DNA from 3 places in the Paraburkholderia sp. BR14320 genome. Region 1 is predicted to be linked to each of the others. Evidence: riboswitches for the same ligand, from Rfam matches in the RefSeq annotation. Region 1 holds a riboswitch; each other region holds the start of a gene.
What was found. A riboswitch is a leader RNA that binds a small molecule or an ion and turns the genes downstream of it on or off. The one in region 1 is predicted to bind cobalamin.
Positions count from the first base shown of each region.

Region 2: it holds a riboswitch for cobalamin, as region 1 does, so the genes downstream of both, AB3X89_RS15505 (CbtB-domain containing protein) here and cobA (uroporphyrinogen-III C-methyltransferase) in region 1, are expected to answer to the same signal.
Region 3: it holds a riboswitch for cobalamin, as region 1 does, so the genes downstream of both, AB3X89_RS30940 (TonB-dependent receptor) here and cobA (uroporphyrinogen-III C-methyltransferase) in region 1, are expected to answer to the same signal.

Region 1 is NZ_JBFPKG010000052.1:41,410-48,459, reverse strand. It holds gene cobN (cobaltochelatase subunit CobN) at 1-3,221, opposite strand, end outside; gene cobW (cobalamin biosynthesis protein CobW) at 3,235-4,326, opposite strand; cobalamin riboswitch at 4,528-4,806, opposite strand; cobalamin riboswitch at 4,887-5,155, shown strand; partial or broken gene cobA (uroporphyrinogen-III C-methyltransferase) at 5,401-6,126, shown strand; gene AB3X89_RS32215 (cobalamin biosynthesis protein) at 6,178-6,624, shown strand; gene cobO (cob(I)yrinic acid a,c-diamide adenosyltransferase) at 6,621-7,050, shown strand, end outside.
Region 2 is NZ_JBFPKG010000014.1:473-7,522, reverse strand. It holds gene AB3X89_RS15535 (FUSC family protein) at 1-508, opposite strand, end outside; gene AB3X89_RS15530 (MarR family winged helix-turn-helix transcriptional regulator) at 515-1,135, opposite strand; gene AB3X89_RS15525 (ATP-binding protein) at 1,221-2,879, opposite strand; gene AB3X89_RS15520 (ATPase domain-containing protein) at 2,883-4,400, opposite strand; gene AB3X89_RS15515 (hypothetical protein) at 4,597-5,037, shown strand; gene AB3X89_RS15510 (histidine phosphatase family protein) at 5,051-5,671, opposite strand; cobalamin riboswitch at 5,756-5,911, shown strand; gene AB3X89_RS15505 (CbtB-domain containing protein) at 5,952-6,173, shown strand; gene AB3X89_RS15500 (CbtA family protein) at 6,185-6,925, shown strand.
Region 3 is NZ_JBFPKG010000047.1:31,933-38,982, forward strand. It holds gene AB3X89_RS30905 (LysR family transcriptional regulator) at 1-945, shown strand, start outside; gene lgt (prolipoprotein diacylglyceryl transferase) at 1,004-1,909, shown strand; gene AB3X89_RS30915 (SIMPL domain-containing protein) at 2,024-2,752, opposite strand; gene AB3X89_RS30920 (EVE domain-containing protein) at 3,009-3,467, opposite strand; RNA gene ssrS (6S RNA) at 3,607-3,788, opposite strand; gene AB3X89_RS30930 (cell division protein ZapA) at 3,867-4,181, opposite strand; gene AB3X89_RS30935 (ATPase) at 4,178-4,537, opposite strand; cobalamin riboswitch at 4,759-5,023, shown strand; gene AB3X89_RS30940 (TonB-dependent receptor) at 5,113-7,044, shown strand.

The sequences.
Region 1 (7,050 bases):
TACGCATATCCGCCCCACGCCTGATACGCGTTCGCCAGATCGGCGTCGGTCTGCCACTCGCGCGAGTCGATCATCTGCTGCAGACCTGCGCCATACGCGCCGGGCCGCGCGCTGAACACGCGCCAGCCGGCGCGCTTGCGCGCTTCCGCCGTGTCCATGCCGCGCGCAATCAACGCATCGCGTTCGCGCTGCACACGCGCGCGAATCGGATTCAGCTCCGCCGGCTCGTCGAGTTCGGCAACCGCCTGCACGGCCGCATCGAACAGATGCATCACGTTCGCGAACGCATCGCGAAAGAAACCGGATACGCGCAACGTGACGTCAATACGCGGCCGATCGAACGCTTCGATCGGCATGATCTCGAAGTCCGTCACGCGATGACTGCCCGGCGCCCACTTCGGCCGCACGCCGAGCAGCGCGAGCGCTTGCGCGATATCGTCGCCGCCGGTGCGCATCGTTGCGGTGCCCCAGACCGACAGGCCGATCGCGCGCGGATAATCGCCATGCTCCTGCAGATGCCGCTCGATCAGTTGCTGCGCCGATTTCAGGCCGAGTGCCCACGCGGCTTGCGTCGGCACCGCGCGCGTGTCGACCGAGTAGAAGTTGCGGCCGGTGGGCAGCACGTCGGGCCGTCCGCGCGACGGCGAGCCGCTCGGACCGGGCGGCACGAAACGTCCTTCGAGGCCGCGCTTGAGCTGCGTCATTTCCTGCGGGCCGCATGCGTCGAGGCGCGGCAGCACGTCGTCGCGCAGGCGTGCAATTACCTGTGCCGCTTGCTGCAGACTTTCGTCGGCTACAGGAACGGCCTGCGAACGATCCGCGTCATCGCAATCGACACCGCAGACGCCGCGCAACAGCTCGCCCGCGAGCACCTCCAGCCGCTCGCGCGTATCGCCGTAATGCCGCCACGGTGCATCGCTGATCCGCCGCAAGACATCAGGACGTGGGCCGTCCCATGCGGCGGCCCAATCCACGCTCAACGGATCGAACAGATGATCGATGCGCAGATCGCGCGCCAGCGCGTCGACGAGCCCAGCCTTGCCGCCCTGTCCATCGCCGACCGGAAAGCGCCCGAGCGCGAGCAGCGTATCGCGCCGCTGCACGCCGCGCGGCGACTGCCCGAACGTATGCAGACCATCGCGAATCTGCGCTTCCTTCAGCTCGCACAGCCACGCATCGACGCGCGTGAGCAGCGCGTCTTCATCGTCCTGTCCGTCGGGCGCCGCGAGACTCAGCTCTTCGTGCAGCCGATGCTCGACGATCGTCGTCAGAATCGTGCGACGCAAGAGCTTTGCGCGACGCGAATCGACCATCAACGCTTCGTAGTATTCGTCGACCTGGCGTTCGAGGTCCTGCAGCGGCCCATAGTTTTCAGCGCGCGTAAGCGGCGGCATCAGATGATCGATGATCACCGCCTGCGCACGCCGCTTCGCCTGGCTGCCCTCGCCCGGATCATTGACGATGAACGGATACAGATGCGGCATCGGTCCGAGAATCAGATCGGGCCAGCACGCGTCGCTCAACGCGACACTTTTGCCCGGAAGCCATTCGAGGTTGCCGTGCTTGCCGACGTGCACGACCGCGTCGATGCCGAACTGGTGGCGCAGCCAGAAGTAGAACGCGAGGTAGGCATGCGGCGGTACGAGCTCCGCATCGTGATAGCTCGCGTAGTCGCCTTGCTCGCGCGAACGCGAAGGCTGAATGCCGACGAACACCTGCCCGCAGCGCCAACCCGCGATCATGAAGCGGCCGCGCCGCAGCGTCGGGTCCTCTTCGGGCTTGCCCCAGCGCGCGTTCAACGCGTCGCGCACGCTCGCCGGCAATGCGTTGAAATGCGCGAGATAGTCGTCGAGCGCGAGACTTTGCAGAGCCGGACGCAGATCGCGGACGACCGGATCGTTGGTCACGCCCTCGGTCAGCCTGTTCAACAACGCGTCGCCGTGCTCGGGCAGTTCGCCGACACGATAGCCCTCATCGCGCAGCATCGACAGAATGCCGACCACCGATGCCGGCGTGTCGAGCCCGACGCCATTACCGATGCGCCCTTCGCTCATCGGATAGTTCGCGAGAATCAACGCGACTTTCTTGTCGGCGTTATCGAGCGAACGCAAACGGCACCAGCGGCGGCTCAGCTCGGCGAGAAAACGCACCCGTTCGAGATCGGGCTGATAGCGGACCACATCGACCTGGGTACGCGCACAGCGATACGCGAGACCCTTGAAACTGATCGCGCGCGTAATGATGCGCCCGTCCACTTCGGGCAGCGCGACGTGCATCGCGATGTCGCGCGAATTCAGGCCGTGGTTGTCTTTCAGCCAATCCTCGCGATTGCCGCCGCTCAGGATCACCTGGAACACCGGCGCGTCGCCGGCGAGCGCGAGCGGCTCGGGGTCGTCGATCGCGGACGCGGCGAACGCGGTCGTGTTCAGCACCAGCGCGACGCCATGTTGCGTGCACAGCGACTGCACGACATCGCGGCTCATCGCATCCTTCAACGACGTGATCGCGAGCGGCAGCGGATTGAGCCCTTGCGCTTCGAGCGCATCGATCAGCGCATCGAACACCGCGGTATTGGCGGCCTGCAGATGCGCCTTGTAGAACAGGATCCCGACGACGGGTGCGTCCTGCCGCCAGCGCGCCTGCCAATCGGCGACGGTAGGCGTATCGCGCTCGGGGTGATACAGCGACGCGGCCGGCAACGCGCGCGGCGGCTCGGGCTCGCGCCCCCAGCCGATCGCGCGATACGCGATGCAGCGCAAAAACGCTTCGGCGTTCTGCGGACCGCCCTCGCGCAAATAGCGCCACAACTGCTGACACAACTCGGCGCTCGCAGTGCTGCGCGCGAGCAGGTTCGGGTCTTCCTGCAGATCGCCGGAAAACATCGCGAGCGTTTGCTGTTTGCGCTGCGCGAGCGCGACGACCTGCTCGATGCCGTACGGCCAATACGCTTCGCCGCCGAGATGATCGACGACGACCACGCGCGCATGCTGCAACACGTCGTCCAGATAGAAATCGACCGAGGCCGGCTGACGCAGATACGTGACGTTCGCAAGCCGCACGCTCGGGAAGCCGTCGCCAAGACGCGGCACCACGCTCGCGAGCAGCGACAGCGTGGTGTCGGCGGAACTGAGCACGACGATATCGGCGGGCTGCTGATCGATGCGGATCACGCCCTGCGTATCGTCGACGAAACCGCCCGGCGTCGTGCGCAGCAGATGCATGCTGGTGCGCCCGTTATGCCGTCGCGTTCGACGTCGCGCCGAGCGCCGCGTCGAAAGCCTGTTGCAGCGCGGGTCGATCGAGGTCTTCTCCGATCAGCACAAAGCGGCTCGGGGCGCCGTCGCCGTTTTCGCCCGCCTGCCAGCGCAGGTCGAAGTAGCTGTCGAAGCGCCGGCCCACGCCCTGGATCACCAGACGCATCGCCGCGCCCGGCAGTGCCGCGAAGCCTTTGACACGGTAAATCGTGTGGTTTTCGACCAGCGTCTGCAACGCGGCGAGCGCCGCGTCGCGCGACGGCACCGATGCCTGCACGACGACCGAATCGAATTCGTCGTGATGATGATCGGGGTCGTCGGCGGAACCGTGGTGGTCGTGCCGCAGGTGGATCGTCTGCTCCGACGCCGCTTCGAGCCCCAGCAGCGTATGCAGGTCGAGCTGTCCCTGCTGCGCGCGCACGATCTTTACCTGCGGCGGAATCTCCGCGCGGATCGCGGCTTCCACTTCGTGCTGCCGCGCGTCGTCGATCAGATCGGTCTTGTTCAGAATCACCAGATCGGCGGCCGACAACTGGTCTTCGAACAGCTCGTGCAGCGGCGACTCGTGATCGAGATTCGGATCGGCCTTGCGCTGCGCATCGACGGCGACGGGGTTCTCGGCGAACTGGCCGCTTGCGGCGGCCGGGCCGTCCACCACCGTCACCACCGCGTCGACCGTGAAGCCGTTGCGGATCTGCGGCCAGTTGAACGCCTGCACGAGCGGCTTCGGCAATGCGAGCCCCGAGGTTTCGATCAACACGTGATCGAGTTCGTCGCGCCGCTCCGCGAGTTTTTCCATCACCGGGAAAAACTCTTTCTGCACGGTGCAGCACAGACAGCCGTTCGCGAGTTCATACAATTGCCCTTCGGTCTCGACGCCGTTTTCATCGCAACCGATGCCGCAGCCCTTGAGGATTTCGCCGTCGATGCCGAGTTCGCCGAACTCGTTGACGATCACCGCAATGCGCTTGCCGCCCGCATGCTTGAGGATGTGCCGCAGCAACGTCGTTTTGCCACTGCCGAGAAAGCCGGTGACGATCGTGACGGGAATCTTGCGCAATTGAGTTTGCATCGTGAGGTCCATCCCTTTGCGTTGCATCGGTCTGCCGCAAAGTCCGCGCATCGGTCGGCATCGGCTGGCGAACGGAGCGAATGAATCACGCGCACAGTACCAGCGATCACCAGACACGGGGACGAACGACGGCATTGCCGCGACAACGGAAATACAGAAAGCGGAACTGAGGTCATGAACGCGCCGCCGCATCCCCGCGGCGGTCGTTCTGCTTCTTCGGGCCGGTATCCGGGCTGGCGAAAGCGCCGCTTCCCCTTCCCGGCCGAGTGGTTTCTCGTCCAGTGGTGATATGTCGACGCGACCTTGCGCGAAGACATCGAAGCCGGCACCGCGGTGCCCGGCTATCAAGCCGGAACCGCTTTTCGCTTACCGTTGCGGGGACAGCACAGGTTAGCCGCTCTAGCGCAGATGGCTCCCTGTTTCCCGTTTAACCGCATGCGCACGAACGCGCACGCGAGCACCCAAAGTGCGTGCGAGTGTAGGCCCCCGGGCATGCGCAGTCAAGGAACGCAGGCCGCCGGAAAGCGTCGCCGAGGCTTATCTGGCAAGGCGCCATGTGCTATCGTATGCGCGCGTTTGGTGCCCGCACATGCACTCGCATGTGCAGTTAAACGGGAAACAGGCAGCGCGTCGCGCGTTCAACCTGTGCTGTCCCCGCAACGGTAAGCGACCTGCGGCGCGCGATTCGATCCAGCTTCGATTCCACCGTGCCGCGCATGCGTTTTTTGATGCCACTGCCCCGCGAATCCGCAGATTCGCAAACAAGGACGGGAAGGCGAAGCGCGTGAGGCCGCCAGCCCGGATACCGGCCAGACGCGGAGGCGGCGCCCCATGCACCCGTGCATCAGGTTGCGCCGCCGGCCGCCGGAATCCGCGGGGAACGGATGTGAAGGCGTAGAAACGTGGCATCGCGCGTTTCGTGGCGTTCTCTCTCTGAAGAATCCGCCGCGAGCCGCATGAGTGGCCGCGCCTGGATTCGCTGTATTGCATGACCTCTATATTCACTGCCGCGTGCACCGTCGCACGCCGCTCCTCTCCTCCCATCTCCGCATGGCATGCGCCATGCACGCCGCGATGACGCGCGCCTGGCTGATCGGCGCCGGTCCCGGCGACGTCGAACTGATGACGCTGAAGGCCACCCGTGCGCTCGCGCAGGCCGATGTCGTGCTGGTCGACGATCTGGTCAATCCCGACGTACTGCAGTTTGCACGCGCCAACGCGCAAGTCGTGTACGTCGGCAAGCGCGGCGGCCATCCGTCGACGCCGCAAGCGGACATCGTCGCGCAAATGCTCGGGCATCTGCGCGCGGGACGCAGCGTCGCGCGGCTCAAGGGCGGCGATCCGTTCGTGTTCGGCCGCGGCGGCGAAGAATTGCAGGCGCTGCAGGCGGCGGGTATCGAAGTCGACGTGATCAACGGCATTACGGCCGGCATCGCCGCACCCGCGACGCTCGGCATCGCGGTCACGCATCGCGATTACGCGCAGGGCGTCGTGTTCGTCACCGGCCACGGCGCCGGCAGCGGCGAACCGGACTGGGCCGCGCTCGCCGCGACCCGCATGACGATCGTGATCTATATGGGCATGCGGCGGCTCGGCGAAATCGTCGCCGCGTTGCTCGCGGCCGGCATGTCCGCCGATACACCCTGTGCGGCGATCGAGTCGGCGACGCGGCCCGAGCAGCGTCACGTGCTCGCGCCGCTGCGCGAGTTTGCCGAGGCGGTCGTGCGCGCAGGGCTCGGCTCGCCGGCGATCGTCGTGATCGGCGGCGTGGCCTCGCTCGCGCTTGCACGTGAAGCGGCGAACCGCGACGGCCGAGTCGATCACGAACAAGCTGCGAACGCGCTCAAAACGCTGAGCGTCGGCATAGGTTGCCGCTTGCACAGCGATGCCGGCGACATCGAAGCCGCCGTGCGCGCAGCACTCGGTTCGAATGCCTTCGAGCGGATCCGCACCATCGCGACGATCGACACCAAAGCCAACGAAGCAGGTCTGCTCGAATTCTGTTCACGCCATCAACTGCCGCTGCAACTGTTCAGCCGCGAGCAGATCGCGGCCGCGCCGGTCGCGGCGCCGTCGGCGGCCGCGCGCGCGCATCTTGGTGTCGACGGTGTGTGCGAACCCTGTGCGCTACTGGCGGCAGCAGCTTCGGTCTCCGCGACAATCGCGCAAACCGCACGTCTGGTCGTACCCAAGACCACGCACGCTGGTATCACCATTGCAATTGCGGCGGCGACCGACACCGCAGCCGGCGACGTAGCGCCCTTCCATCCCACCCCTCAAGACCAGGACCTTCGATGAAAACCGACCCCGAATCGCATCAACGCATGACCGAGCGCCGCCGCGAAGGCCACGAAAAGAAGCAGGCCAGCGCGACCGTCGAAAAAGGCCTGCTGATCGTCAACACCGGCACGGGCAAGGGCAAGAGCACGGCCGCGTTCGGCATGGCCGTGCGGGTGCTCGGCCACGGCATGCGGCTGGGCGTCGTGCAGTTCATCAAGGGCGCGCTGCATACGTCGGAGCGCGATTTCCTCGGCGCAATCGCGCAATGCGATTTCGTCACGATGGGCGACGGGTATACGTGGAACACGCAGAATCGCGAAGCCGATATGGCGACCGCGCGCAAGGGCTGGAACGAAGCGCGGCGGATGATCGAAAGCGGCGACTACCAGATGGTGATCCTCGACGAGCTGAACACCGTGCTGAAGTACGAGTACCTGCCGCTCG
Region 2 (7,050 bases), on a different contig from region 1:
CCGTGCGCTCGATGATCGTCGGCGCGAGCCGGCTCGGAAACACCGCGCTGCCGACGATGCTCGCGCACACGATGCCGAGAATGATCTCCTCGGTCCGGCTCACGGCGAGATCGAACACGCCGGTCGGATTCGTCACCGATGGCAGCGCGATGATCGGCATCGTATAGGCGGCCAGCATGAACACGTAGCTGCGCGCGGTGCGGTCCGCTACCGCGAGGTACAGCATCGTGCAGGTCCACGCTGCGACGATCACGCTGAACAGGTACGGCGATTCGACGAACGGCGGCACCAGCAGCACCGCGCCAGACGCGCCGAGCGCGGTGCCCAGCGCACGATAGATCGCCTTCGAGCGGGTCGCGCCGACGAACGGGTTCGACACGATATAGACGGTGGCCATCGCCCAGTACGGACGCGGCAGTTCGAACGCGAGGCCGATGTAGAGCGCGAGCATGGCCGCGGCGAACGTCTTGATTGAGAACAGCCAGTCGCGGAGAGTGGGATAGACCATGAGCCGTTACGCGGAATCGGCGTTGTGCGGCGCGCTGGCTCGCGCCCCGCGCCTGGTGGACTTGCGCGCCTTCACGGTGCCGCGGGATTTGCCGGCCGTTTTGGCCGCGCTTTTGCCGCTCGTCCGTTTGACCTTGCCGGCAAGCGGCTCGCCTTTGGCGGGCTCAGGCTCGCCGCCGCCCGGTTCGGAGCGTGCGGCGGCATCGGTCGTGAATGCGTCGAGCACGCGCAGCGCGGCTTCGAGATCGTCGCGCGATACACCTTTGAGCGCCTGCGCGCGCAGCGTGACCAGCTCCTCTTCCATCTTCGCGGTGACGGCGCGGCCTTCGTCGGTCAGGACGACGGTCTTCGCGCGGCGGTCTTCGGGGTCTTCGTCACGGCGCATCAGGCCGGCCGCGCACAGCTGGTCGAGCAGCCGCACGAGCGATGGCCCCTCGATGCCGATGTGATCGGCGAGCGTGACCTGACGCACCGCCGAGCCGAGCCGGCTTGCGGTCAGAAGCGGTGTCGCGCACGCTTCGGAGACGTTGAAGGCCGCGAGCACACCGTGACTCGTGCGCCGCCACTTTCTGGCGGCGACGACCAGCGTGCTGCTGACGGTGCGGCGCAAGGCATCGAGATTCGACATGGCCGGTATTGTATTTCCAAAATATTCGTTAGCAAACTATTGATTTTGGAAATCGTGGCCGAACCGGAGGAGTCTGCGGCGCGAATCACGCAACCAGCCCGATCCGCACCGTGCGCGCCAGGTCGTCGAGCTGGAACGGCTTGCGCAGGATCGTGCAATGCTTGACTGCGAGATCGGAGATGTTGACGTCCGCATAACCGGTCGCGAGGATCACCGGCAGATCGGCACGAAGCTTGCGCGCCGCGGCGATCACGTCGATGCCGTTCATGCCCGGCATCGCGAAGTCGACCATCAGCAGATCGGGATGATCGTCGACGAGGCGGTCAAGGCCGGCCTGGCCGTCGGCGGCCTCGGTCACCGTATAGCCGAGCATGCGCAATGATTCAACGAGCATCGCGCGCACCTCGTTGTCGTCCTCGACCACGAGCACGTGCTTGTCGCCGGCCGCGTTCGCTTCCGCGTCGGACTCCGCTTCGTTGTGCGCGACCACCCGCTCGCGCATCGGCAGCCAGATCTGCACCGTGGTGCCGATGCCTTCTTCGCTGAAGATGCGCGCGGTGCCGCCCGCCTGCCTCGCGATGCCATACACCTGGCTTAGGCCGAGCCCCGTGCCCTTGCCGACAGGCTTGGTCGTGAAGAACGGATCGAACACGCGCGACACGACGTCGGGCGGAATGCCTTCTCCGGTATCAGTGACTTCGATCACGACGTAGCGGCCTTGCTTCAGCGTCTGGTCGGGCGCATCGCGCAGGGTCACGCGAATGTCGAGGCGGCCGCCATCGGGCATCGCGTCGCGCGCGTTGATCGCGAGATTGAGCACCGCGAGCTCGAGCTGATTCGCGTCGGCGCGGGTCCACATTTCATTGCGCTCGAAGTCGTTGCCGTAGCGGATGCTCGATCCGAGCGACACCGCGATGATGTCGCGCATGCCTTGCAGCAGCGCGACCACGTCGATCGCTTTCAGATTCGGGTTGCTGTTGCGGGAGAAGGTCAGCAGCTGGCCGGTCAGTTTCGCGCCGCGCTCGGTCGCGCGCTTGACGGTGGCGGCCATGCCGCGCAGGCGTTCGTCGCCGATCACGCGCGCGATCAGTTCCGCGTTCACCATGATCACGTTGAGCAGATTGTTGAAGTCGTGCGCGATGCCGCCGGTCAGCTGGCCGAGCGCCTCCATCTTCTGCGATTGCACGAGCACGGCCTGCACCTTCGCGCGTTCGTGGATCTCGGCCATCAGCCGGTCGTTGGCCGACGCGAGTTCGTGCGTGCGCGCGGCGATGCGGCTTTCCAGCGAATCGTTCAGCTGCTCCAGCGCGTCCTGTGCCTCGATGCGCTCGGCAAGCAGCCGTCGCGATTCATATTGCCGCCCGCGGGCCCGCAACGACGACGCGACCGCGCGCCGCAAGGTTTCCGAATTGAGCGGACGCTCGAGCACGACGACGTTGCCGAGCCGTTCGAGCACTTCGAGCCCGCGCGTGGAGCGATGGCCGATGCTGCGCGCGGCGAGCAGGATGAACGGGAAGTCGGACCATGCGGGCTGCCGTTCGAGCCAAGCAAAGAGGCCCGAGCCGTGGCCGTTCGCGAGCGCTTCCTCGGTGAGCAGCGCGGTGCCGGCTCCGGCGTCGAGCTCGCTGGTGAGCGCGTCGGCGTCGTCGCAGGTCACGCACGCGCGTGCGTCGTTGTGCAACACAGCGGCGATCACTTCGGCGTCGCGGCCGAACGGTGCGAGGATGAGGACACGCTGCTCCATCGCTTACTGTCCCGATGTGTCGATCAGATTGTTCGCCGCGCCGAGCATCGCGGTGCCGCCGCGATACGAGGGCAGGCCCGACAACACGCCCTCGAAATCACGCAGCGCTTCGCCGATCTCGACGCCTGCGGTGCCGAGGCGGAACTGGCGGATCGTGCGTTCATGATCGTTCGCGCGGCTCTTGACGGCGGTTACCGCGGTCAGCACTTCGCCGTGATGCTCGAAGTAGCGGAACAGCACGACCACGTCGCTCAGATAACTGATGTCGACCTCGGTCTGCACCTCGCCGATGATGCCGTGCTGCCCGAGCACGAGCATCGTGACCACGCCCTGCTGATTCAGATAGCCGAGTAGCTCATGCATGTGCAGCAGCAGGAAGCGCTCGCCGGGTATCGCCTGCAGATAGGCGTTCAGGCTGTCGACCGCGACATAGCACACACCTTCGTTTTCGACCGCGTTGCGCACGTCGCTCGACAGCTCGCCCGGCGAGATTTCCGCGGGATCGATCTGGCGCAAAGTCAGCAGACCGCTGTCGACATGCGGTGCGAGGTCCATGCCGAGCGACGCGCAGCGCGTGACCAGGGTGCTGAGCGTTTCGTCGAACACGTAGTACGCGCAGCGCTCGCCGCGTTCGAGCGCGGCAAGCAGGCACGACACGACGGTGGTGGTTTTGCCGACCCCCGACGGGCCGATGATCAGCGAATTGGTGCCGGGAACGAGGCCGCCGCCGAGCAGCGCGTCGAGGCCGGGCGTGCCGGTGCTCATCGGGCTCGTGCCGAATTCGCGGTGATGCTCGGCGGCGACCAGGCGCGGATAGACGCGCAGACCGCCGGTGTTCAGCGTGAAGTCGTGATAGCCCTCGCGGAACTTGATGCCGCGCATCTTCGCGATGCGCAGACGGCGGCGGTTGCCGCCGTAATCGTGGGAAATGTTGTCAAGGCTGATCACGCCGTGCACGATGCTGTGAAGCTGAATGCCGGAGGCGCTGGCCGACGTGTCGTCGAGCAGCAGCACCGTGCATGCGCGTGTCGAGAAATGGTGCTTGAGCGCGAGAATCTGCCGGCGGTAGCGCAACGGGTTCTCCGCCAGCAGCCGCAGTTCGGACAGGCTGTCGAGCACGACGCGCGCGGGTTTCAGTTCGTCGACGTGTTCGATCACGTTGCGCACGCTTTCGCCGAGTTCGACTTCGGCCGGGTGCAGCACGCTCTGTTCGTATTGTGGTTCGAGCCCTTCTTCGGGCAGCTGTTCGAGTATCTTGAAGCGGTTCAGATCCCAGCCGTGGCTCGCGCCGATCGCGAGCAGTTCGGCACGGGTTTCGGACAGCGTGACGTAAAGACCGGTCTGCCCTTCGTCGAGGCCCTTGAGTAAGAATTGCAACGCCAGGGTGGTTTTACCCGTGCCTGGCTCACCCTCTACGAGGTACATGCGGTTCGGCGTGAGACCACCGCCGAGGATGTCGTCGATTCCTGCGATGCCCGACGATAAGCGGGCGGGGGTGGGGGCGGCGGTGGTGGTCGACATGATGGTTGCAATGACGTCGGCAGTGGCTTTGATCGGAAGCGGCGTGATGTTGCGGCCGGTATGGCGCCACGCAATTTGTGTGCCGTCCTGCGCGGCCTGCGTGCCGGGGGCTCGCGCGAATGGGCATGAAGCGTGCTGTTGAAGGTGGCTCGCTGCGAGCTTTTTTCAGCAGCACTCTGGAAGCTTCACGCACAACATGAAAGCCTATCGACCCTCCGCTATCGCGCTTACCGCGGCATCGCTCGTTGCGCTGCTGCCGGCCGGCGCATCCGCCGACGATAGCCCCAGACCTTGCGGCGCGCTAAAACGGATCGTCGCCGCGGCGCCCGACGGCTTCACCTCGCTGACGCCCGACGACGGCAAAGGCGTCGCGCAACCCTATGGCGACGACGCGCAATGTTCGGCCGCGCATCGTAGTTTCCAGTGCACGTGGACGCCGCATCAGGCGACGGGCTCGAACGCGGATGCATTGGAAGCGGTCGCGGCCGACATCGCGTCGTGCCTGCCCGATGCAACCCACGATCAGAATTCGCCGGGACGTCAGCACTTTTATCTCGGCGCGAAGAATCGACGCACCGAAATCACGCTGACGCCCGAGGGGTCGAACCGGTTGCGGCTCGTGGTGTCGGGCAGGTAAGCGGCGGTTCCGTTCAGGCGGTGGCGGCCGGCCACCATGACCAGCCGCGTCGCGAGTGGCGTAATTCGACGACCGACAGCGGCGCGATCTCGATGTGACAGAACACGGTTGGCGACGCGCCGAGGGCATGCACGATTGCCGCTCGCAGAAGCGTTGCGTGAGTGATCGCGATGATGGTCCGACCGTGCGCAGAGGCCGCGAAGCCTGCTTCGTTGACCGCGTTGCATGAGTGTGCGTCTGCCTGTTGCGCGTCGAGCCACTCTCCGACCCGCCGCACCAGTCGATCGAACGATTCACCGCCGGGCGGCGCAGCGTCGGGCTCGCGTGTCCAGGCCGCGAGTTCGCGGGGGGCTTCGTCGGCAATATCCGCGAGGCGCTGGCCGCGCCATTTGCCGTAGTCGATATCCGCCAATGCGTCGGCAGGCGTGGCGCTCAGACCGAGCGCGGCGGACGTTTGGCGCGCGCTTGCGGCGGGACTGGTGAACACGGCGGCGTCGGCGGGAAGCGCGAGACGGGCGCGCGCCGCTTCGGCTTCGGCGCGGCCGCGCGCGTCGAGCGGATCGTCGGCGGGGAAGCGGCCCGCGCGCTGTGCGGCCGTTGCCGCATGGCTCACCAGTAACAGTCGCGTATCCATTCTTTGCGTTGGCGCCTCATTCGCACTTGCCTGCATGGCTTCATCGGCTCGCTGCGGGCGTTGCGCGTTGCGCGTTGCGAGGTAGCCTTCGTCGTCGCGGAAGCCGCAGTTTAGCGCGTAGAATACCGACACTGCGAAGCACGGAAGCCGGTGAGAGCCCGGCGCGGTCGCGCCACTGTAATCGGCCTTGCAATCCACAAGAGCCGAAAGCCAGACCTGAGCTTCGCATCATTCTTCCGCAATCGACTATCGGGGCGCGTTACCCCAGGAGATGTCCATCATGACCGACGCTGTTTTCGATCGCGCCGCGCAACCGGCGGCCCAGCCCACTCCCATTCCTTTGCGCGAACTGCTGCCGTGGGTCGTGTTCGGCGGCTTGCTGCTGTTGCTCGCGCTTTACTTCGTTGGTGCGGAACAGGGCGCGACATCGCTCGTGCCCGGCATGTACGTGCATGAGTTCGTGCACGACGGCCGCCATCTGCTTGGCTTTCCCTGCCACTAACGGAGTTCGACATGGTAGGTAAATTGTTGGTGCGCGGGATGCTCGCGGGCATCGTCGCGGGCTTGCTCACGTTCGCCTTCGCGCGAATCGTCGGCGAACCACAGGTCGAGCAGGCCATTTCGCTCGAAGAAAAAGCGGCCACCGCGCGCGGCGAGGCGCCCGAGCCCGAAATCGTGAGCCGTGAGACGCAGGCTGGCCTCGGCCTGCTGACTGGCGTGGTCACGTATGGTGCGGCATTCGGCGGTCTGTTCTCGCTGGTGTTTGCTTATTCATATGGACGCACGGGTACCTCGAGCGTGCGCGCGCTGTCCGCGTGGCTCGCGCTTGGCGCGTTCATTGCCCTCGTGGTCGTGCCGAATATCAAGTATCCGGCCAATCCGCCGTCGGTCGGTGATCCGGACACGATCGGCACGCGCACGGGCCTGTTCTTTCTGATGATCGCGATTTCGCTCACGACGATGGTGTTTTCGCTGAAGGTGCGGCGCCGCGCGGCGGCGAAGCTGGGTGCATGGAACGGCTCGATCGTCGCGGGACTCGTATTCGTCGTGATCATCGCGGCCGTACAACTGTCGATGCCGGTCATCAATGAAGTACCGGCCACGTTCCCGGCCGTGCTGCTGTGGAAGTTCCGCGTCGCAGCGATCGGCATGCAGGTGGTCATGTGGACGACGATCGGGTTGTTGTTCGGCGCGATGGTCGAGCGCAGTGCTTTTATGCGAACGAATGCGCGGGTGACGATGAAGTCGGCCTGAATGGGACCGTGACGCGTGGCCGCGCAAGCGGCCACGCTTCGCGCGCAATGCGCGAGAATGGTTTTGGATCAAGTACTTGGCGTGGTTGTGGAGCGGTTATCCACAGCCTTGCGAACATTTTCTGT
Region 3 (7,050 bases), on a different contig from region 1:
GTCACCGTCGCCGAGGAAAAGCACTTCGGGCGCGCGGCCGCGCGTCTGTCGATGACGCAGCCGCCGCTGTCGCAGGCGATCCGCGCGCTGGAGGAGACGCTCGGCGTTGAGCTGTTCGCGCGCACCAAGCGTTCGGTCGAGCTGACCGCGGTCGGCGCCGATCTGCTGCCCGAGGTGCAGCGGCTGCTCGCGGCCGCGGAAGGGTTGAGGCCGCTCGCGCAGAGCCTCGCGCGCGGCGAGGCGGGCGTGCTGTCGCTCGCATTCGTGTCGACCGCGGATTACGGCCTGCTGCCTCTGCTGTTGCGCGATTTCGGCGCGCGGCATCCGCGCGTGCGGCTCGAGTTGACCGAGGCGACCAGCGACGTGCAGGTGGACGAACTGGTGGCCGGGCGTATCGACGCGGGTCTGGTGATCGCGCCGCTGCCGTCGCGGCATGCGGCGCAGCTGTCGTGGCTGCCAATCGCGCGCGAGCCGCTGGTGATCGCGATGTCGACGGAGATGGCGCAACGCTTGCAAGGCAGCGTGAACAAAAACGGCAAGGGCAAGCCAAAAGAAGACCCCGCCGCCGAATGGCTCGACACGCCCGTCAGCCTGCGCGATCTCGGCGACGCGCCGCTCGTGATCTTCCCAAGACGTCTCGCGCCAGGCTTTTATGACATCATTATGGATTGCTACGGCGTCGCGGGCCTCGCGCCGCGGATCGGCCAGGAGGCGATCCAGATGCAGACCATCGTGAGTCTCGTGTCGGCCGGCATGGGCGTCGCACTGGTGCCGCAATCGTTGCGTAACCTGCGGCGCACGGGCGTCGTCTACCGGCCGTTGTCCGAGTCGGTGCCCGCGATCGAAACGGGACTCGTCTGGCGCACCGACGAGGTCAGCCCGGTGCTGGCGGGCTTCATCGAGATCGTGCGCGCCCATGCGGCGAGCGTGGCGTCGCGTGTCTAGATCCCGCTTCTGATCCCTGTAAAACTGCTTTCGAACCTGAACTGCCCATAACTACACGATGCTCATTCACCCGAATTTCGACCCTGTCGCCATCCATCTGGGGCCGCTCGCCGTGCGCTGGTATGGCTTGATGTACCTCGTCGCGTTCGTCGCGGCGATCGTGGTCGCCCGGCTGCGGCTGCGGCTGCCGTACGTCGCCGCGCAAGGCTGGACCGCGAAGGACATCGACGACATGCTGTTCTTCGGCGTGCTGGGCACGATCCTCGGCGGCCGGCTCGGCTATGTGCTGTTCTACAAGGCGAGCTTCTATTTCGCGCATCCGCTCGACATCTTCAAGGTGTGGGAAGGCGGCATGTCGTTTCACGGCGGCTTTCTCGGCGTCACCATCGCGATGATGCTGTTCGCGTATCAGCGCAAGCGCTCGTGGTTGCAGGTCACCGATTTCGTCGCGCCGATGGTGCCCACGGGCCTCGCGGCGGGGCGCCTCGGCAACTTCATCAACGGCGAGCTGTGGGGCCGCGTGACCGATCCGGCCGCGCCGTGGGCGATGCTGTTCCCGGGCGCCGCGCCCGACGACGCCAGCTGGCTCGCCGCGCATCCGCAACTGGCCGCGCAATGGCATCTGAACGAAGTGTTTGCGCAATATCACATGCTGCCGCGGCATCCGTCGGAGCTGTACGAGATCGCGCTCGAAGGCGTGGCGCTGTTTTTCGTGTTGATCTTTTTCTCGCGCAAGCCCAAGCCGCTCGGCGCGATTTCCGCGATGTTCCTGATCGGCTATGGCCTCGCGCGCTTCACAGTCGAATTCGCGCGCGAGCCGGACGATTTCCTCGGCCTGCTCGCAATGGGTCTGTCAATGGGTCAATGGCTGTCGCTGCCGATGATCCTCGCGGGCATCGGCCTGATGGTGTGGGCGTATCGCCGGGGGCGCCGCGAGCCGGCGCAGGCGGTTGGCGCGAACTGAGCTGCGCCCGGCTAGCGTAGCGAACGCTGCATGAAAAAACGCCACGGCATCGATGGATGCCGTGGCGTTTCTCTTTGGGGCGCTGACTGAGGCGCTGACGTTCGCGCGTGCGCGTCACTTCATCTGCACCGACCCCGACACGTTGACCGTCACCGTCGACGTACCGCCTTCGAGCGGCATCGGCGCGCTCTTCGCGTCGGCGCCCATCGCGCGTGCGCTCATCATCATCATCATCGGACGCGGCATCGCGCCGCTGTGATTCACGTTGACCTCGCGGATCGAATAGCCGCTAAAGCCGAACGCCTGCGAGGACGCCGCGGCCTGCTCGCGAAACGATTTGATTGCCTCGCCGCTGAGCCGCTGTTCGGCCGCGCGTTGCGCTTCCGGCGACAGCGAGAAACGCACGTTGCCCACCTGCATGATCGATGCCATCTGTCCGGCGAGCTTCGAGGCCGCGGCGAAGTCGCGCGATTCGAGCACGACTTCGGTGCGGCCGCGCCACGCCGAGATACGTCCGTCGCGGTCCGTCGACGGGAAGATCGAGAACGCACCCGAGCGTGCAGTCACGCCGGCCACGCCGCGCGCCTTCTGCAATGCCGCGTCGGCGCGCTGGTTCAGCGTCGACGTCAACGCGGACGGCTCGCTCGCTTCCTGCTCGTAAAACAGCGTGATTTCGACTTCGTCCTGCGGGACTTCCGCGCTCGCCTGCGCATTCAGCGACAGCACGCCCGAAGGCTGCGGCATCATGGTCTGCGCGCGAGCGGGCGCAGGGTTCAGCGCGAGCGCCACAGGCGCGCCAAAGGCGAGCGCGAGTGCGAGGGCCCGCGCGGTTTTTGTCGTCATGGCTGGAATCCTTGTTTGAACAGGTTGTGCACGTTCGACGCGTGCGCCGAGTGATGACGCGATGGCGGCGCGCGGTTTGACGGAAGCGCTAGCGAATGGATCGGGGTGCCGTCGAACGGTTGATTCGAGCTCGCGCTTTCGTCGACCGATTAGGCGCGTTTTATTGACGCTTGGTTCCCCAAATAGTGTTTCGCCGCCGCATCGGGAATGATGGCCTGGACGCGATCACGACACGTGCCGCGTCGCGCATTTGCCCTTAAACCAGCTGTTTAGTGATGAAGCGCCATTCGGCGTCGGTCACCGGTGTGATCGACAGACGGTTGCCTTTGGCGAGCACGCGCATGTCCTGCAATTCGGCATGTTCGCGCAGCGCGGCCAGCGGAATCAGCGGGATTTTCTTCTTGAACACGACGTCGACGAGCATCCAGCGCGGCGTTTCCGGCGACGATTTCGCGTCGTAGTACGGACTCTTTTTATCGAACTGCGTCGGATCCGGATACGCGGTCGACGAGACTTCCGCGATGCCCGCGATGCCGGGCTCCGGACAGCTCGAATGGTAGAAGAGCACGCCGTCGCCGACCTGCATCACGTCTCGCATGAAGTTGCGCGCCTGATAGTTGCGCACGCCGGTCCACGGCAAGGTGCGATGCGGTGCGTTGGCGAGGTCGTCGATGCTTGCTTCGTCCGGTTCGGACTTCATCAGCCAGTAGCGCATGAATCGGCGTGAGCGTGTGAGATTGAACGAGGCGCCAACAACAGGCGCGTGCGGAAAAGCCCCTGAAACAGGCACTCAAACGAAAAAACGACGACCAAAGAAAAACGGCATCGAACCGAAGTCCGATGCCGTTCCAGATAAGGTCCCCGCCTTAGCCGCTAGGCCGGCATCCTGAACCGAGGGTTCAGAATTGGTCGCAGTTAGCAACACTTCGGGTACATCAGACAGAGTGACGCGCACACCCGTGCTACAAATTTCCGCAACCGTGCACATGGCATTGGTTCAAGGAATATATGACCTTGGCGAACCAGGCAGGGAAGCTAAACAGATGAAGCTACAACACAAACCGTTGAACAAGTGACCGGTTCGAAACCGGCCTGCTATTGAGTCAACTACTGCTTACTGCATGCTGTACTGCTCAATCACAGTACCTAGTTGTTCGTTCATTTGCTGCATTGTACGCCGGATTTCTTCAGCAGGAAATGCTTCTCCGTGTCGCACGCTGCTTTGCAGCTTAAGCAGTTCCGATGCCAGCGACAGCGCCGCCATGACCGCGATGCGATCGGTGCCGCGCACGTTGCTGCCGCTGCGGATTTTCTTCATCTCGGCGTCGACGCGCGCGACCGCCTCGAGCAGCGCGCCTTCCGTTTCAGGCGAACAGGCGAGACGGTAGGGTACTTCGAGAATCGATACTTCGATCTGCTTGGTGGTCATGCGCTTTCTCCGTGTCGGCTCACGTCGCTTGCCGCTTCCTCGTGTTCGGGCTGGGCGGACTCGAGCAGATCGAGCTGGTTATCCGGTTCGCTGCTCGCGCGTGCGCGCGGCAATTTTTCGAGAATCGCATTCAGGCGCACCTGAGCGTCGTCGATCTTGGCGGACAGCGCGTCGCGTTCAGCTTGCAGTGCGTCGCGCTCGGCACGCAATTGCGCAAGTTCTGCGTGCGTGGCTTGTACTTCCGCACGCGTTTGCGCGAGCTGCTCTTCGAGCGCGATCCGCGCTTCATTGTGGCGCTGGCTGATCGCAATCAGCTTGCCGATGTTCTGGGAGAGTGATTCGAGTTCGGTGAGCATGTGCTGCGTCCTCTAAAGACATCGCATTTTAGCGCGGAATATTACAGGTTCCGACAATTGTCTCGTTTCGAGACGTAACAGCATCGCTTCGTGCAGGTTCGTTGCGAGTCGTGTCGTCGACCATAAGATAAAAGACCGGCAATCCATCGGACAATAACCCTGCATTCGACAGAACGGATTGCGCTCCGGTTGGCGTTTCTTGACGCCCCGCGAAGCCGCTCCTACACTTCCCGCACTCTGGTGCCCGCGCGCGCTTTTCGGCGCGCGCAGTTAAACGGGAAGCAGGGCGCGCGCGGTGCCAAACCGGATGCGCGAACCTGCGCTGCCCCCGCAACGGTAAACGACCGCATGTGATGTGCTCATGCAGGTCGGTCCTGGTCGCAAGGTTGGAAGTTCAATCTGCGAGTGTGCCACTGCGCGTCACGCGTGGGAAGGCGGGATCGATGTGTCGTAGCCCGGATACCGGCCAGAAAAGAGGGACGTCCCCCGCGAAAACGTTAAACAAGGGGACGCCTCGTGACGCGTCGGCCCGCGGGGAAGCAGGCCGCGCACGCTATCCACAGGAATGTCATCCCATGTTGTCCCCCATCGCCCGCGCGACGCTGCTCGCGTTCGCGAGCATGCCGCTCGTCGTGCATGCGCAAAGCGCCGAGCCTGTGTCTTCATCGTCCAATGCGGATGCAAGCACCGCGAACGCCGCAAACGTTGCCGATTCGTCATATCCCGCTTCCGCCGATGCGTCGGGCAACGTGCTGTCGCCGATCGTCGTGACCGCGCAGCGCGGCGCGCAAGCGTTGCGCGATGCGATCCCGCAGACCACGCAGTTCGATCAGCAGGACATCGCCGACACGACCGCGACCGATCTGCCCGGCTTGCTGCGACTCGCGCCCGGCGCGCAAATCTCGCGCACGGGTGGCCCCGGTTCGACCACGAGCCTCTTTCTGCGCGGCGCGTCGTCGACACAATCGCTGCTGCTGATCGACGGCGTGCGCGTCGATTCTGTGAGTCTCGGCTCCGCTCAGCTCGCACAGATCCCGCTCGACCAGGTCGATCACGTCGAAGTCGTGAATGGCAACGTGTCGGCGTTGTACGGTTCGGGCGCGATCGGCGGTGTCGTGCAGGTGTTCACGAAAGACGGCGGCGATCATCCGCCGCGCTTCAATTTTTCTGTCGGCTACGGCAGCTATCACACGCAGACGCAAACGGCCGGCGTGAACGGCGCGCTCGATCAGGACGGCCGCACGACCTTCAACATTTCGCTCGCGCGCACGAAGGGCGACGGCTTTTCGTCGCTCAATCCGCTCGAGGCGCCGGCCGCAAATCCGAACGCGAACGGCAATCTGAACGAGAGCATCAGCGCGTCGCTGCGCCACAAGTTCAACGACAAGTGGGACGCGGGCGTCAGCTACTTCCAGTCGAACAACAACAACAGCTACGACAATGCGTACGGCGTGCCGACCGATCTGAACAACCTCTATAGCAAGTTTCGCCAGGCGTCCGTGTTCGCGAACGGCAAGCTGACCGACTGGTGGACCACCCACTTCACGCTCGCCGAGGGCGACGACCGCAGCGTCTCGAACACCAATGGCATCTACGACGACCGCTTCGATACCGACAATCGCCAGTACACGTGGCAGAACGATTTCGCGCTCGCCGCGAACCAGAAGCTGCAGCTCGGCTACGAGCATCTCGACCAGACTCTCGACTCCGACACGTTCGCCGCGCCCGACCGTCACGTCGATTCGGTCTTCGCCGGCTACAGCGCGCGCTTCGGCCGCAACCAGATTCAGGCCAACGTACGCCGCGATCAGTACTCCGATTTCGGCGGAGCGAACAGTTACTATCTCGGCTACGGTTTCGACATCACGTCGCACTGGAAGGTAACCGCAAGCTATTCGGATGCTTTCCGCGCGCCGAGCTTCGACGATCTGTACTATCCGATCAGCGGCAACCCGTCGATCCAGCCCGAGCGCAGTCACTCGGTCGAAGCCGGTTTGCAGTACGCGACCGATGCGCTCGGCGTGATGCGTCTGAACGCATTCCAGACGCGCTATACGAATCTGATCAACTACGTACAGACGATCCCCGGCATTTATCTCGCGGAGAACGTCGGCCATGCGAAGGTGCAGGGACTCGAAGGATCGTGGAGCGGTCATGTCGGCAAGACCGACGTACGCGCGACGTTGACGCTGCAGAATCCGGTCGATCTCGACAGCGGTACCGACCTCGTGCGGCGCGCGCGACGCTTCGGGTCGTTCGCGGTGAATCGCAGCATCGGTGGATGGCGGGTCGGCGGCGAGTGGATCGTCAGTGGTCCGCGTCCAGACAGCACCGGCAACCTCGGCGGTTATGGCATCGTGAATCTATCGGCGCGCTACAACATCACGAAGGCGTGGTACGTCAGCGCGCAAATCGACAATCTGTTCAACAAGGACTATGAAACGGCCTACTCGTATAACTCGCCGCGACGCGGTGCGTATGTCACGCTCGGCTGGCAGCAGCAGTGACGCGCG